2 regions of the Labrys sedimenti genome follow, and region 2 is predicted to be linked to the other one. Evidence: predicted binding sites of a transcription regulator. Region 2 holds the regulator's gene; the other holds the start of a gene.
The links. Region 2 encodes PhoB, which activates phosphate uptake and scavenging genes when phosphate is short. Its sites were predicted from a motif close to TGTCATNNANCTGTCAT; they were not measured.
Positions count from the first base shown of each region.

Region 1: U1R88_RS10665 (acetoacetate decarboxylase) is a predicted target of PhoB. The motif match lies at 5,416-5,432, and genes of this name have one in related genera.

Region 1 covers NZ_JAXOUF010000002.1:913,260-920,826, reverse strand. Annotated here, with positions in the region: gene U1R88_RS10700 (marine proteobacterial sortase target protein) at 1-769, opposite strand, end outside; gene U1R88_RS10695 (helix-turn-helix domain-containing protein) at 1,084-1,857, shown strand; gene U1R88_RS10690 (rhodanese-like domain-containing protein) at 2,008-2,409, opposite strand; gene U1R88_RS10685 (ArsR/SmtB family transcription factor) at 2,490-2,816, opposite strand; gene U1R88_RS10680 (3-oxoacyl-ACP reductase family protein) at 2,896-3,639, shown strand; gene U1R88_RS10675 (L,D-transpeptidase) at 3,822-4,406, shown strand; gene U1R88_RS10670 (3-hydroxybutyrate dehydrogenase) at 4,555-5,343, opposite strand; gene U1R88_RS10665 (acetoacetate decarboxylase) at 5,625-6,368, shown strand; gene U1R88_RS10660 (patatin-like phospholipase family protein) at 6,397-7,560, shown strand.
Region 2 covers NZ_JAXOUF010000002.1:25,719-33,285, forward strand. Annotated here, with positions in the region: gene U1R88_RS06510 (aldo/keto reductase) at 1-654, shown strand, start outside; gene U1R88_RS06515 (YciI family protein) at 740-1,096, shown strand; gene U1R88_RS06520 (RNA polymerase sigma factor) at 1,114-2,355, shown strand; gene phoB (phosphate regulon transcriptional regulator PhoB) at 2,604-3,305, opposite strand; gene phoU (phosphate signaling complex protein PhoU) at 3,319-4,038, opposite strand; gene pstB (phosphate ABC transporter ATP-binding protein PstB) at 4,073-4,888, opposite strand; gene pstA (phosphate ABC transporter permease PstA) at 4,897-5,739, opposite strand; gene pstC (phosphate ABC transporter permease subunit PstC) at 5,751-6,755, opposite strand; gene pstS (phosphate ABC transporter substrate-binding protein PstS) at 6,829-7,567, opposite strand, start outside.

The sequences.
Region 1 (7,567 bases), 890 kb from region 2:
TCTCGCGCGGATCGAGGACGGGCGCCTGCGGCACCTGACTTGACCCCGGAGCCGGCGCTACAGCGCCCCAGCCCGATTTGTCCTGGAAGGTCACGGTCTGGACCGAGCCGGCGCCGATTTCGCTCGGCGAGAAGCGTGGTGCCACCACCAAAGGCACGCGGAGAGAGAATGTATTGTCGGCCTGGCGCACCGGTTCCTGATATTCGATCTGGATGACCACCGTGTCGCCGGGGCCGATATTGGCAATCGAGTTCATGAACATATTCGGCCGCTGCTGCTCGACCAATGCCGCCTTCTTGCCCTCGGCCTTGGCGCGCTCGTAGACCAGCTTGGCCTGCTGCTTTTCCTTGATATCAGCCACGACGACGCGCTGGCCGATCACCATCTTCATGGTGTCGACTGCGGCGCCGTCGGGCAGCGGGAAGACATAGATGCCCTCGACCCAGGATTTACTCGGGTTGTGGAACATCTGGGTCAGCGTGGCGCGAATGGTAGGGCCACTGACGCTGAGCTGGACGTCGGTGGCCGTCCTCACGGCTTCGACATAGGAGCCGGGATCGTCCGTGCGCATCAGCAGGGACCCCGCCTTGACGTCGTCGACGGTGATGCGCGGAGCGGCATAGGCGCCCACCACGAAGATGAGGAAGGTTACAAGGACCAGCACCGCCATGAGGAAACGTTCGGCCAACGCAATCAGCGCGGCGCGACCGATGCCGGAATGAGGGTGCCGTCGTCTGCCGGTTTGGCGGCCGGCAACCGCTTGGTTCATGTGCATGTCGTCCTCATTGAACGCTATCCGGCCTCGTGTGGCCTGGTTCCGTTCTGCTCCCGCGAGGACTGTGCGTACGAGCTTCATTAACTGCGTTTGTTAGGCATAAACCGTCACAAATCGCCTTGCCGGCTGTGGACTCCTGCGGCAATGTCCGGTTTTGTACGTGATTGTACGCAGAGCCATGTCGGCGGCGCCGAGCAAAGCGGGCTCATGTCTGAACGCGCTATGCTCTAAAGCTTTATTTTAACGCATTTTCCTAATCGAAAAGTCGATCGACTCTTCGATTAGGAAAATGCTTTTGCAGGACCGGTATCTTGACGTCGGACAGCGAGTTTTCCAGCGAACAAGCCCACCAGATCACGCTCGCGGTGCGCGAGGCCCTGGCACGTCGGCGCATTTCGCGCCAGACCCTCGCCGAAAAGGCCAAGATCAGCCTGTCGACCTTGGAAAAGGCCCTTTCCGGGCGGCGTCCCTTCACGCTCGCCACCGTCATTCGATTGGAGGAAGCCCTCGGCGCCGACCTGCGTCATGCTGATCCAGCTTCCGCCCCGGCTGCCCTCCAGGGTGGCGGCACGGCGCCGGAACATCTGGGTTCCTACACCAAGGCGGCCGTATCCTGGCTCACCGGCAATTACCTCACGCTGCGCCCCTCCTTCGGCGAGGCCGGGGCGGTGTTTGCCTATCGCACCGAGATCACCTGGAGTGACAGCGCCTCCCGCCTGATCTTCCGCGAGGCCGAGCGCCTCGACACCGGATTCAACCAGCAGGGTGAGGTCTCTGTGCCGAACCAGTCCGGCCATGTCTATCTAGTGACGTCGATCAGCGGGCAATACCGGGTGGCGGTGGTCGGTCGCCCGATGAATACCGGCGAGATGTACGGTATCCTGACGTCGCTGCGCGCCGGCCGCGGCACGCAACTCACGCCGGTCTCGGCGGCCATCGCCCTGGTGCCGATTCCTCCCGGCCGCGAGGCGGACCTCTCCTTCGGCCGGATCGGCCCGTCGCACCGCCACTATAATGCCTATCGCGAGCATCTCGACCGCGTGACGGCGGAGGAGTTCGCGCTGTTCAAGGCAGGGCCATAACGCCGAGATTGACGCCTAACGAAGTAATACCGGCTTGCATGATATTTGACCGCCTCTTCCTGGGACCGCCGGCATCCTGCCGGCTCTTGGAAACACGGCGCTTATTCGAAACAGTGAGCCGGCAGGATGCTGGCGGTCCCGGGAATGCCTTCACCCCTCCCCGTCCGCGAAAACCAGGCCTTCGTCGGCCCAGCCCGTCAGGCCGCCGATCATGACCTTCACCGGACGGCCGAGCCGGGCAAGCTTGAGGGCCGCCTGGTCGGCCCCATTGCAGTGCGGGCCGGCGCAATAGACCACGAAAAGGGTATCGTCAGGCCACTGCGCCATGCGCCCGGCATCGATTTCGCGATGCGGCAGATGAAGGGCACCCGGAACATGCCGGCGGCGGAAGGTCTCCGACGAACCGACGACATGCAGCAGTACGAAATCCTGCTCTCCGGAGGCAAGCGCCTGGGCCACGTCCGAACAATCGGTCTCGACCGACAGCCGGCGCTCAAAATGGGCGATGGCAAGGTGGGATGGGGCCGCTGGGATGGCGCTGACCAGGCTCATGATCGTCTCCTCTTGCTTGGATGCGATCCTGATAGGCCATGCCTGCCGCTGCAGGGAACTGGCGCGACTGCCAGTCTACGTCAAGATCTGGCCAAAGCTTCCTCTGCCGCAACCAGAGCCAGCAAGCCAGGAAAGCGCGTCTCGATGTCCTGGCGGCGCAAGCTGGCAGCCCGGCTGTTGCCGCGATCGAAATGCCAGATCAGGCCCGCCTCGCGCAGCACGCGGAAATGATGAGTCAGCGTCGCCTTGCTGACCTCGAAGCCGAAGGAGGCGCAGTGCCGCGCCGTGCCGTCGGGTGCCTGGACCAGTTCGGCGATCACGCGGCGGCGCAGCGGATCGGCCAGCGCCGCCAGCAATTTGCCGAACTGCATTTCTTCCGGCTCGGGATGGCCTTCGCGATCGGCCATGAGCAACCTCCAAGGTAAGCCTTGCATCGTACCTATGCGATCTGCTAGGTAAGGCGAACATCTTACCAAGGAGATCCTCATGATCAAGACCCTGTCGGGCAAGGCAGCCATCGTGACTGGAGGAAGCCGCGGGATCGGCGCCGCCATCGCCCTGCAGTTGGCGGAGGCGGGCGCCGATGTCGCGATCACCTATGCAAGCCGGGCCGAGAGTGCCGAGGCCGTGGCCGAGCAGATCCGGGCCACGGGCCAGCGTGCGCTGGCGATCAAGGCCGACAGCGCCGACGCCGGCGCCGTCCGTAGCGCCGTTGACCAGGCAGCCACCGCGTTCGGCCGCCTCGACATCCTGGTCAACAATGCCGGCATTTTCACCGGCGGCACCGTGGAACAAGTCACCCTCGAAGATTTCGACCACATCATAGCCGCCAATCTGCGCGGTGCCTTCGTCGCCTCCCAGGCCGCCGCCACTCATATGGCAGAAGGCGGGCGCATCATCTCCATCGGCTCCAACCTGGTCGGCCGCGTCGGGCGCGCCGGCATCGGTCTCTATGTCATGAGCAAGGCGGCCCTGACCGGCCTCAGCCAAGCCATGGCCCGGGACCTCGGCCCGCGCGGCATCACCGTCAACATCGTTCATCCCGGCCCGACAGATACCGACATGAACCCCGCCACCACCGAACGCGCCGACCAGGCACGGGCCGCGATGGCGATCCCCAGATATGGCGAGCCCGGGCAGATCGCTGGCCTGGTCGCCTGGCTGGCAAGTCCGGAGGCGCAATATGCCACGGGTGGCGCCTATACCATCGATGGCGGCACCAATGCTTGAGAGATCTTGTGCCGATACGCACAGCATGTTTCGGCCAAGTGTTGTTGAGAGGACACAGGCCTTGATTTTTGCGTGAAGACTAGCGGTTGACAGTCGTCCACCAGTTGAAGAATCCGAAGATCGGGGCTCTGTTCATTCAAGTGAGATCGAAGAATTTCGATCAAACCATTCGGGGCTTCATCATGCGTCGTCTTTTGACAGGCTTGGTCTTGGTGTCGAGCTTGAGCATCGCCTCAAGCTCGGCCAACGCAGCCAGTATCTTCGAGAAATTGTTCGGCAGCCCGCGCGAACCTGCCAATGCAGGCGCCGTCGCCGCCGTCTCGCCGATCCCGCGCGAGGTGGTGAGCTATAGCGGCCGCGAGAAGCCCGGCACCATCGTGGTCAATTCGCCGGAACGGCGGCTCTATCTTGTTCTCGAAGACGGCACGGCCATGCGCTACGGCGTCGGCGTCGGCCGCAAGGGCTTCGAATGGGGCGGCGTGCACCGCATCTCGCGCAAGGCCGAATGGCCTGGCTGGACGCCGCCGCCGCAGATGCGCAAGCGCCGGCCGGACCTGCCCGCCTACATGGCCGGCGGCATCCAGAACCCGCTGGGCGCCCGGGCGATGTATCTGGGATCCTCGCTCTACCGCATCCACGGCTCGAACGAGCCGCAGACCATCGGCCAGGCCGTGTCGTCGGGCTGCATCCGCATGACCAATGACGACGTCACCGACCTCTACGAGCGGGTGAAGGTCGGCACCAGGGTGGTGATCATCCGCGGCTGACGATCGTCGTCATCCCGCGCGCGATGTAGCATGTAATGCTGCGTCGCAGACGCGGGACCGTGCTCCGAATAGAGCGTCTCTCTCCTCCTGCGGTCCCGGCTCTGCGAAGCGTCACTACGTGCCGCATCGCGTCCGGGATGACCCTGGGCTACTGCGCCGTCCAGCCCCCGTCGACCGGCAGGGTGGTGCCGGTAATTTGCCTGGCGGCATCGCTGCACAGGAAAAGCGCGACGGCCGCGATTTCGTCGACCGTGACGAATTCCTTGGTCGGCTGTGCGGCGAGCAGGACGTCATGCTTGACCTGTTCCTCGGTCAGCCCACGTGCCTTCATCGTATCGGGAATCTGCTTTTCCACCAGCGGCGTCCAGACGTAGCCGGGGGCGATGGCATTGGCGGTGATGCCGTGCTCGGCGACCTCGAGGGCCACCGTCTTGATCAGGCCGGTAACGCCATGCTTGGCGGCGACATAGGCGGATTTGAACGGCGAAGCCACGAGAGCATGGGCCGATGACGTATTGATGATGCGGCCCCATTTGCGCTGCTTCATGCCCGGAATCGCTGCCTTGATGGCATAGAAGGAGGCGATCAGGTTGATGCGGGTGATCGCTTCCCACTTGTCGTCGGGAAACTCGTCGATCGGGGCGACATGCTGGATGCCCGCATTGTTGACCAGGATGTCGAGGCTGCCGAAAGCCTCCTCGGCCTCGTGGATCATGGCGGTGATTTCGGCCCCAACCATCATGTTCGCGCCGCTGTAGCGGCACTTCACGCCAAAATCCTTTTCGATTCCGACCCGCTCGCGCTCGATGGCATCGGCGTCGCCGAAACCGTTGATGGTGACGTTGGCCCCTTCGGCCGCCAGGGCTCGGGCAACGGCGAGGCCGATGCCGCTGGTCGAGCCGGTGACCAGGGCATTGCGGGAGGAGAGTTGGGCCATGTTCATCTCGTCAGGCAGGAGGTGGGAAGGTGCGGCGGACAGGACCGCCGGCCCGGAAGCTGGCATGGCCAGATGTCGCCTTTATTACACCGGCCCTCGGCTCCCAGAGCGCCTTGCAACGAGACGGGATCACCCAGAATCGCAAAGACGCTCGGGGGGACGATGAGTGGGAGCGAACAGGCGTTCAGGCATGAACGCGCTTTGCTCCAGCGGACATGGACCTGTCATGCTGCCATGCAACATAGGCCGAGATCCTCCCCGCTTTTCATGAAGGACATCCCGTGGATCAAGCCGAAGTCGTCAAGCGCGCCTATGCGATGCCGCTGACCAATCCCTCCTTCCCGCCCGGCCCCTACCGTTTCTTCGACCGCGAATACATCATCATCACCTACCGCACGACGCGCGAGGCGTTGGAAGCTGTGGTGCCCGCCCCGCTCGAGATCGACGAGCCGCTGGTGAAATACGAATTCATCCGCATGCCCGACTCGACCGGCTTCGGCGACTATACCGAGACCGGACAGGTCATTCCTGTGCGGTTCAAGGGTCAGCACGGCGCCTATGTCCATTCGATGTATCTGGACGACGATGCCCCCATCGCCGGTGGCCGCGAATTGTGGGGCTTTCCCAAAAAGCTGGCGACACCCAAGATCGTGCATGAGGGCGAAGTCATCGTCGGCACGCTTCATTACGGCAGCGTGCTCTGCGCGACCGGGACCATGGGCTATAAGCACCGCCTCGCCGACCGGCAGGCCGTGCTGGACTCGCTCGGCGCGCCCAACTTCCTCATCAAGATCATCCCGCATGTCGACGGGTCGCCGCGGATCTGCGAACTCGTGCGCTATTACCTCACCGACGTGACGCTCAAGGAAGCCTGGACGGCCCCGGCCGCGCTGGAGCTGCACGCCCATGTCATGGCCGATGTCAGCCGCCTGCCGGTGCTGGAGGTCGTCTCGGCCGTGCATTTCGTCGCCGACCTCACGCTCGGGCTCGGCGAGGTGGTGCACGACTATCTCGCCGCCCGCTGACCCAGCCTACCTGACCGGAGTTTCCACCGTGCTCGAACGCAATAGAGACAAGGCCGCGCGCGCCACCATCGAGGAGATCTCGGCACAATATGATCGCATCGCCCTGGTGTTCCAGGGCGGCGGCGCGCTTGGTGCCTACCAGGCCGGCGTCTACGAGGCGCTGGCCAATGCCGGCTGCGAACCGAATTGGCTCTCGGGTGTGTCCATCGGCGCCATCAACGCCTCGATCATTGCCGGCAACGAACCGCGCCACCGGCTACAGCGGCTCGAGCAGTTCTGGCAGACGATCTCCGGCCGCAAGATCTGGGCCTATACGCCGGAGGGCGATCTGTTTCGCGACATCCGCAACCGCACCAGTTCCTGGATCACCATGTCACAGGGCCAGCCCGGCTTCTTCAAGCCACGCCTGCCCAATCCCTGGCTGGAGCTTCCGGGAGCTGAAGGGGCCACCAGCTTCTACGACACCTCGGACCTGAAGCGGACGCTGGAAGAGGTTGTCGACTTCGACATCCTCAACGATGGCCGCAAGCGCCTGAGCGTCGGCGCCGTCAATGTGCGCACCGGCAATTTCGTCTATTTCGACACGGACGAGGTCCGCATCGGCCCCGAGCACATCATGGCCTCGGGCGCCCTGCCGCCAGCCTTTCCCGCCATTCGCATCGAGGGCGAATATTACTGGGACGGCGGCATCGTCTCCAACACGCCGCTGCAATATCTACTCGACCAGGAGGAGGAGCGCAGCTCGCTGGTGTTCCAGGTCGATCTCTTCAGCGCCCGCGGCACCCTGCCCCGCAGCATGCCGGACGTGCTCTCGCGCCACAAGGACATCATGTATTCGAGCCGTACGCGCCAGAACACCGACAATTTCCGGCGTATCCACAGCATCAAGACCCATCTGATCGATGCACTGAAGCGCGTGCCCAAGGATTTGCTGACGCGGGACGAACAGGCCCTCATCGACAACCACGCCAGGCTCGGCCTCGTCAACATCGTGCACCTGATCTACCAGCACAAGAACTACGAGGGCCACGCCAAGGACTATGAATTCTCCGGCACCTCGATGCGCGAGCATTGGGACATGGGGCTGGAGGACACGCAGCGCACGCTGCGCCATCGCCAATGGCTGCTGCCTCCCGTGGATGCCGAGGGCGGCATGGCGATCCACGACCTCCACCGCGAAGATCCCACCTGAGCAGGTA
Region 2 (7,567 bases):
TCGCGTGCCTACATCGTCCAGGCGGTGGAGGATTCGCTCAAGCGCCTGCAGACCGACTATATCGATCTCTATCTCTCCCACTGGGAGGATCCGGAAGTCGAACTCGAGGAGACGCTGGGCATCTATGCCGAGCTGGTCAAGGACGGCAAGGTCCGGGTGATCGGCAATTCCAATCATAGCGCCAACACCATGTTCAAGGCGCTGGCGATCAGCACCAAGGAGATGTGGCCGCGCTTCGAGAACTTGCAGACACAATATAATCTCTATGATCGTTCCGGTTATGAGCGCGAACTCGAGGCTTTCTGTCTCAAGAACGAGATCGGCGTGACCAGCTATTTTTCGTTGGCCAAGGGCTTCCTGTCCGGCAAATATCGCAGCGAAGCCGATTTCGCCAAGAGCAATGCCCGTGGCGGCGACATGGGCAATTACCTCAACGAGCGGGGCCTGCGCATCCTTGCCGCCCTGGATGCGGTGGCCGCGGCCAAGAACGCCACGCCGGCCCAGATTGCCATAGCCTGGCTGATCGCAAGGCCCGGGATCGTCGCTCCGATCGCCAGTGCCACCAGCGTCGAGCAGCTCGCCGACCTGATCAAGGCGACCGAGCTCAATCTCGGATCGGCCGAGATCGAGCAGCTTACCAAGGCAAGCGCATAATTTTCCTGCCGCTGTCGAAAGCGAACGGGATGGCGCGTCATTGTCATGCCGGCGCATCATGCGCCGGCAGAGACAGGAGGAACCCATGCAGTTCGCAATTCTGATCTACAGCAACGAAGAAGCCATGCTGAAGGCGGATCCCGCCAACAAGCAGCAGATCCTGGCCGCCTACCAAGCCTACACGCAGGCGCTCCAGTCGTCCGGCAGCCTGGGACCGTGGAGCCGCTTGCGTCCGACGGCTTCGGCCACCACCGTGCGTATCGCCGACGGCAAGAGCCAGGTGCTCAACGGTCCCTTTGCCGACACCCGTGAGCAGCTCGGCGGCTTCTACATCATCGACGTGCCGGACCTGGATGCCGCGATCGGCTGGGCGGCGCGCTGCCCGAGCGCGGCCATCGGGACCATCGAGGTCCGGCCGATATGGGACCCGAAGGACTATTGAGCAAACGAGCCGAGCCGGTGTCTTCGGCCCCCGCTGCCGACCTTGCCGAAGTCGTGGCGCGACGCAGCTATGGCCGTCTCGTCGCACTTCTTGCGGCACGCTCGAGCGACATTGCGGGGGCGGAGGACGCCCTGGCCGACGCCTTCGCGGCAGCCTTGGAACATTGGCCGGCGGGCGGCGTGCCCGCCAATCCCGAGGCCTGGCTCCTGACCGCGGCCCGCCGCCGCCAGATCGATGCGGCCCGCCGCGCCAGGCTGCGCGGCGAAAAGGCGGACGCGGTCATCCGCCATGTCGAGGCCCTCGCCTCGGAGCAGGGCGAGCGGCATGCCGTGCCCGACGAGCGCCTGCGCCTGATGTTCGCCTGCGCCCATCCCTCTCTCGATGCTTCCGTGCGTGCGCCCCTGATCCTGCAGGTGATATTGGGGTTCGATGCCGGCGCGATCGCCAGCGCCTTCCTGGTCTCACCCACTGCGATGGGCCAGAGGCTGGTGCGGGCCAAGGCCAAGATCAAGCAGGCCGGCATTCCCTTCCGCATCCCGGAGCCCGACGAGCTGCCCGGCCGCCTCGATGCGGTGCTGGCGGCCGTCTACGCCGTCTATGCCGAGGGCTGGGCCGATCCGGAAGGGGCTCACGCCCGCGAGCGCAATCTGTCGGCGGAAGGTATCTGGCTCGGCCGGCTGCTGGCCTCGCTCCTGCCCGGCGAGGCAGAAGTGCTGGGACTGCTGGCGCTGATGCTGCACGCCGAAGCGCGGCGAGCGGCACGCCGCGGCCCGGGTGGCGATTATATTCCGCTGGAGCAGCAGGATACCGCGCTCTGGGATGCCGGGCTGATCGAGGAGGCCGAGGCCTTGCTTGCCCGGGCCGGCCAGGTCCGCCAGATCGGCCGCTATCAGCTGGAAGCCGCGCTGCAATCGGCCCATGCTCATCGACGCATCTGCGCGGCGACGGACTGGGCCGCGATCGTCACGCTGTATGAAGCCCTGGTCCTGCTGACCGCTTCTCCGGTGGCCGCCATCAACCGGGCCGTGGCGCTGGGCCGCCTTGCGGGGCCGCAGGCTGGTCTGGACGCGCTCGACGAGGTCGCCGGCGACGGACGCATCATCGATTACCAGCCCTATTGGGCAGCGCGTGCCGACTTGCTGGCGCGGGCGGCGAAGCCGGAAGAGGCCCGCAATGCCTATTCGCGGGCGATCGGCCTGGAGAGCGACCCGGCCATCCGCCGCTATCTGCAGGGACGCCTGGCGGATCTGGGGGCGTGATTGCGTGGCCAGAGAACTGGTCAGACACTGATGCTCACCCTTACACCAACTCGCGCAATCCCCGACCCGTCATTGCGAGCGAAGCGAAGCAATCCAGGAACTCGCAGGCCTGGAGTTCAGGGCTCTTGGATTGCTTCGCTTCGCTCGCAATGACGTTGATGAGTCGAACTCAAAGCGTGCTGGTATTACTCACTACGTCGCGCAGCCTTGGCGAAAGGAAGCGGGCGGGCAATGCCCGCAAACCGCCCTCAGGATTGCTTGGCGAAGGTCTCGTCGAAGGAATAGCCGGCGCCACGCACGGTGCGGATCGGATCGATCTCGCGGGTGCGATTCATCGCCTTGCGCAGGCGGCCGACATGCACGTCGACCGTGCGCTCGTCAATATAGACGTCGCGGCCCCAGACGCTGTCGAGCAACTGCTCGCGCGCGAACACCCGTCCCGGCGCCTGCATTAGGAATTCGAGCAGGCGGAACTCGGTCGGGCCGAGGCGGATCTCGCGATTGCCGCGATGGACACGCTTGGTCTCCCGGTCGAGCGAGATGTCGCCGGCCTTGAGCAGGGAGGCGACGTGATCGGGCTTGGCCCGGCGCAGCAAGGCACGCACGCGGGCCGAGAGTTCGGGCACCGAGAAGGGCTTGACGACATAGTCGTCGGCGCCGGTGGCAAGGCCACGCACGCGTTCGGTTTCCTCGCCGCGCGCCGTGAGCATGATCACCGGCAGGCGCTCGGTTTCCGGCCGCATGCGGATGCGCCGGCACAATTCGATGCCGGACAGGCCCGGCAACATCCAGTCGAGCAGGACGAGGTCCGGCACGCTTTCGCGCAGCCGAATCTCGGCATCGTCTCCGCGTGCGACGCTATCGACCTCATAGCCTTCGGCTTCGAGATTGTAGCGCAGCAGCAGAGTCAGGGCTTCTTCGTCCTCGACGATCAGAACCTTGGGAGGCATGGCCTATCCCTTGTTATTTAGCCGGCACAGGAAGATCGACAAGATCGGTGCTGTTGTCCGCCTTGGGCCGCTCGCCGGCCGGCGATTCACCGGTGACCAAATAGTGCACCGTCTCGGCGATGTTGGTGGCGTGGTCGCCGATGCGCTCGATGTTCTTGGCGCAGAACAGCAGATGGGTGCAGAAGCCGATATTGCGCGGATCTTCCATCATGTAGGTCAGCAATTCGCGGAACAGCGAGGTATACATCGCATCGATCTCGCCGTCCGAGCGCCAGACCGAGAGCGCTTCCTCGACGTTGCGCTGGGCGAAGGCATCGAGCACCTGCTTGAGCTGCTCGAGCACCAGGTCGGCCATGTGATCGAAACCGCCGAAGAGCTGGGCCGGCTGGGCGTGGCTGTGGATGGCCACCACGCGCTTGGCGACGTTCTTGCCGAGGTCGCCGATCCGTTCGAGGTCATTGGCCACCCGCAGGGCCGAGACGATTTCGCGCAGGTCGAGGGCCAGCGGCTGGCGCTTGGCGATGATCAGGATGGCCCGGTCCTCGACCTGGCGCTGCAGCTTGTCGATCGCGGCATCGAGATCGATCACCGCTTTGGCGCGCTGGGTGTCACGCTTGAGCAGGGCTTCGACGCTGTCGGCCACGCTCTTCTCGGCGTAGCCACCCATTTCGGCGATCATGTTGCGCAGTTCGCGCAGTTCCTGGTCGAAGGATGTAACGATATGGTCGGACATGCCGCCTCCAAATGAATTCGACGCTGGCCGGGAATCAGCCGAAGCGGCCGGTGATGTAGTCCTGCGTACGGCTGTCGTTCGGGGTGGTGAACATCTTGTTGGTCTGGCCGACCTCGATGAGGTCGCCCAGATAGAAGAAGGCCGTCACATCCGCGCAGCGCGCCGCCTGCTGCATATTGTGCGTGACGATGACGATGGTGAAGTCCCGCTTCAATTCGTCGATCAGTTCCTCGATCTTGGCGGTCGAGATCGGATCGAGTGCGGAGGTCGGCTCGTCCAGCAGCACGACTTCGGGCTTCACCGCGATGGTGCGGGCGATGCACAGGCGCTGCTGCTGGCCGCCGGACATGCCGAGGGCCGAAGCGTGCAGGCGGTCCTTGACCTCGTTCCACAAGGCGGCCTTGGTGAGGCACCACTCGACGCGCTGGTCCATCTCCGCCTTGGAGATGGACTCATGCAGGCGCACGCCGAAGGCGATATTGTCATAGATCGACATCGGGAAGGGCGTCGGCTTCTGGAACACCATGCCGATGCGGGCGCGCAGCACGGCCGGATCGATTTCCTTGCCGATGACGTTCTGGCCGTCGAGCAGCACGCGGCCCTTGGCGGTCTGCCCCGGATAGAGGTCGTACATGCGGTTGAGCACGCGCAGCAGGGTCGACTTGCCGCAGCCGGAGGGACCGATCATGGCAGTGACCTGCCGGTCGATCATGTCGAGGTTGATGCCCTTGAGCGCATGCTTCTCGCCATAATAGAAGTCGAGATTCTCGACCTTGAGCTTCACGGCGGCGGCTGGATCAGCGATCGGGCGTTCGGCAACCGCGATGGAGGCTTGGGGGGTAGCGGACATGGGAGCACTCATTTCTTGGGAGCGAGCACGAAGCGGGTCAGGATATTGAGCGCCAACACGCCGGCCGTGATGAGGAGGGCGCCACTCCAGGCCACCGAGACGGCCTTGGGGTCGGGATAGGGCGCGAGCTGGTAGATGGCTGCCGGCAAGCTGGCAAATGCGTTGCCGAGGTTGAGCGACCAGTTGGAATTGCCGAAGGCTGTAAGCAGCAGCGGTGCCGTCTCGCCGGCGGCGCGGGCCAAGGCCAGCAGGATGCCGGTGACGATACCGGTACGGGCCGAGCGCCAGGTTACGAAGGTGATGACCTTCCACATCGGCGATCCCAGGGCAAAGGCGGCTTCACGCAGGCTGGTCGGCACCAGGGCCAGCATGTCCTCGGTGGTGCGCACGACCACCGGCAGGATGATGATGGCGAGGGCGATCACGCCGGCCCAGCCGGAGAAGCCGCCCGTTGCCACCACGATCATCTGGTAGACGAACAGGCCGATCAGGATGGACGGCGCGGAGAGCAGAATGTCGTTGATGAAGCGCACCGCATCGGCGAATTTGCTGCCGCGGCCAGCCTCGGCGAGGAAGGTGCCGGCCATGATGCCGATCGGCGCACCGATCAGGAGGGCGAGCAGCACCATGACGAGAGAGCCGACGATGGCGTTGCGCAGGCCGCCATCGGCCATGTCCTTGGTGAAGAGGTCCATGGTCAGCGAGGGCAGCCCCTCACGCAGCAGCGTGAACAGGATCCATGCCAGCGCCAGCAGGGAGATAGCGGCAAAGCTGATGGAGACGACCTTGTAGGCATAGTCGAGGGCGCGGCGGCGGGCGAGACGGGCGCTGCCTTGGGCGAGATTGGCCATGATGCTCTCCCTTACTTGGCGTTGGTGCGCACGAGCATGCGGGAGATCGCAAGCACGATGAAGGAAATCACGAAGAGGACGAAGCCCAGCTCCAGCAGCGACTGGCTGCGCAGCGAGCCGGCCGGTGCGTCCGGGAATTCGTTGGCGATGGTGGAGGCGATGGTCGCGCCCGAGGAGAACAGCGATGCCGATATTCGGTTGGCGTTGCCGATCACGAAGGTCACCGCCATCGTCTCGCCCAAAGCGCGGCCGAAGCCGAGCATGACGGCGCCGACCAGGGCCGTGCGGCCATAGGGCACCGAGACGTTGCGGAAGACCTCATAGGTGGTGGCGCCGACGCCATAGGCCGATTCCTTCAGCATGGCGGGCACGGCTTCGAGGATCTCGACGAACATCGCGGTGATGAAGGGAATGATCATCAGGGCCAGGATGATGCCGGCCGTGAGCATGCCGGCGCCGTTGGTGGGGCCCTTGAACAGATAGCCGAGCACCGGCACGTGCGAGAGGATGGAGATGATCGGCGGATAGATCGTCTGGGCCAGGATCGGCGCCACGATCAGGGACCCCCACATGCCGAAGATGATCGAGGGCACGGCCGCCAGGAGCTGGATGGCGATGCCGATCGGCCGCCGCACGCTCTGGGGTGCGATCTCCGTGAGGAAGAAAGCGATGCCGAAGGACATCGGCAAGGCAATGATCAAAGCGAGAATGCCGGTGAACAGCGTGCCGTAGATCATGACGCCGGCGCCGAATTTCTCGGTGACGGGGTTCCAGGCGGTGGACCAGTAGAAGCTCGGCCCGAAATGGGCCAGCGCCGGCCAGCCGCCATAGAAGAGCAGCACGACGATCGAGCAGAGCAGGATCAGCACGAGGGAGCCGCAACCATAGAGGGCGGCCTTGAAGATGGGATCCAGATTGGCGCCAGGAACCGTCTTGGCCCCGGGCGAGGGAGAACCCTGCGCGACCTTTGCGGCCGAGTTGGATGCGTCCAGCGAGGAGTCGGCTACGGCGCTCATGGCGATATTCCAGCCTGTGATTCGATCAAAGAGGATGACCCGGCGCAGTTCTGCGCCGGGCCGGGTTTTCAGCTTATTCGTAGACGGCCTTGCCGTCGGCAGCCTTCACTTCGCTCTTCCAGGCGGTGCGAACGGTATCGATCACTTCCTTGGGCAGCGGGATGTAGTGCAGCTTCTCGGCCGTCGCGCCGCCATCCTTGTAGGCCCAGTCGAAGAACTTCATGACTTCGGCCGACTGCTTGGCGTCCTTGGGATCCTTCGGCAGCAGGATGAAAGTGGTGGAAACGATCGGCCAGGAGGTTTCGCCGCCGACGTCGATCATCGAGACGGCGAAATCCTTGGCGCCCTTCCAATCGGCCTTGGCGGCCGCGGCCTGGAACGCGGGAACGGTCGGCTTGACGACCTTGCCGTCCTTGTTCTGCAGCTGCGTGGTGGTCAAGCTGTTGTTGGCAGCGTAGACATATTCGACATAGCCGATGGCGCCCTGGGTGTTCTTCACGGCGCCGGCGACACCGTCATTGCCCTTGGCCCCCGAGCCGGTCGCCCATTGCACCGAGGTGGCGGCGCCGATATTGCTCTTCCAGTCGGGGCTCACGGCCGAAAGATAGGACGTGAAGACATAGGTCGTGCCCGAGCCGTCGGCGCGGTAGACCGGGGCGATGTCGAGATCGGGGAGCTTCACATCCTTGTTGAGCTCGGCGATCTTCGGATCGTTCCACTTGGTGATCTTGCCCTGGTAGATGTCGGCGATGATCGCGCCGGTCAGCGTCAGCTGGTCGGCGGACACACCCTCGATGTTCACGATCGGCACG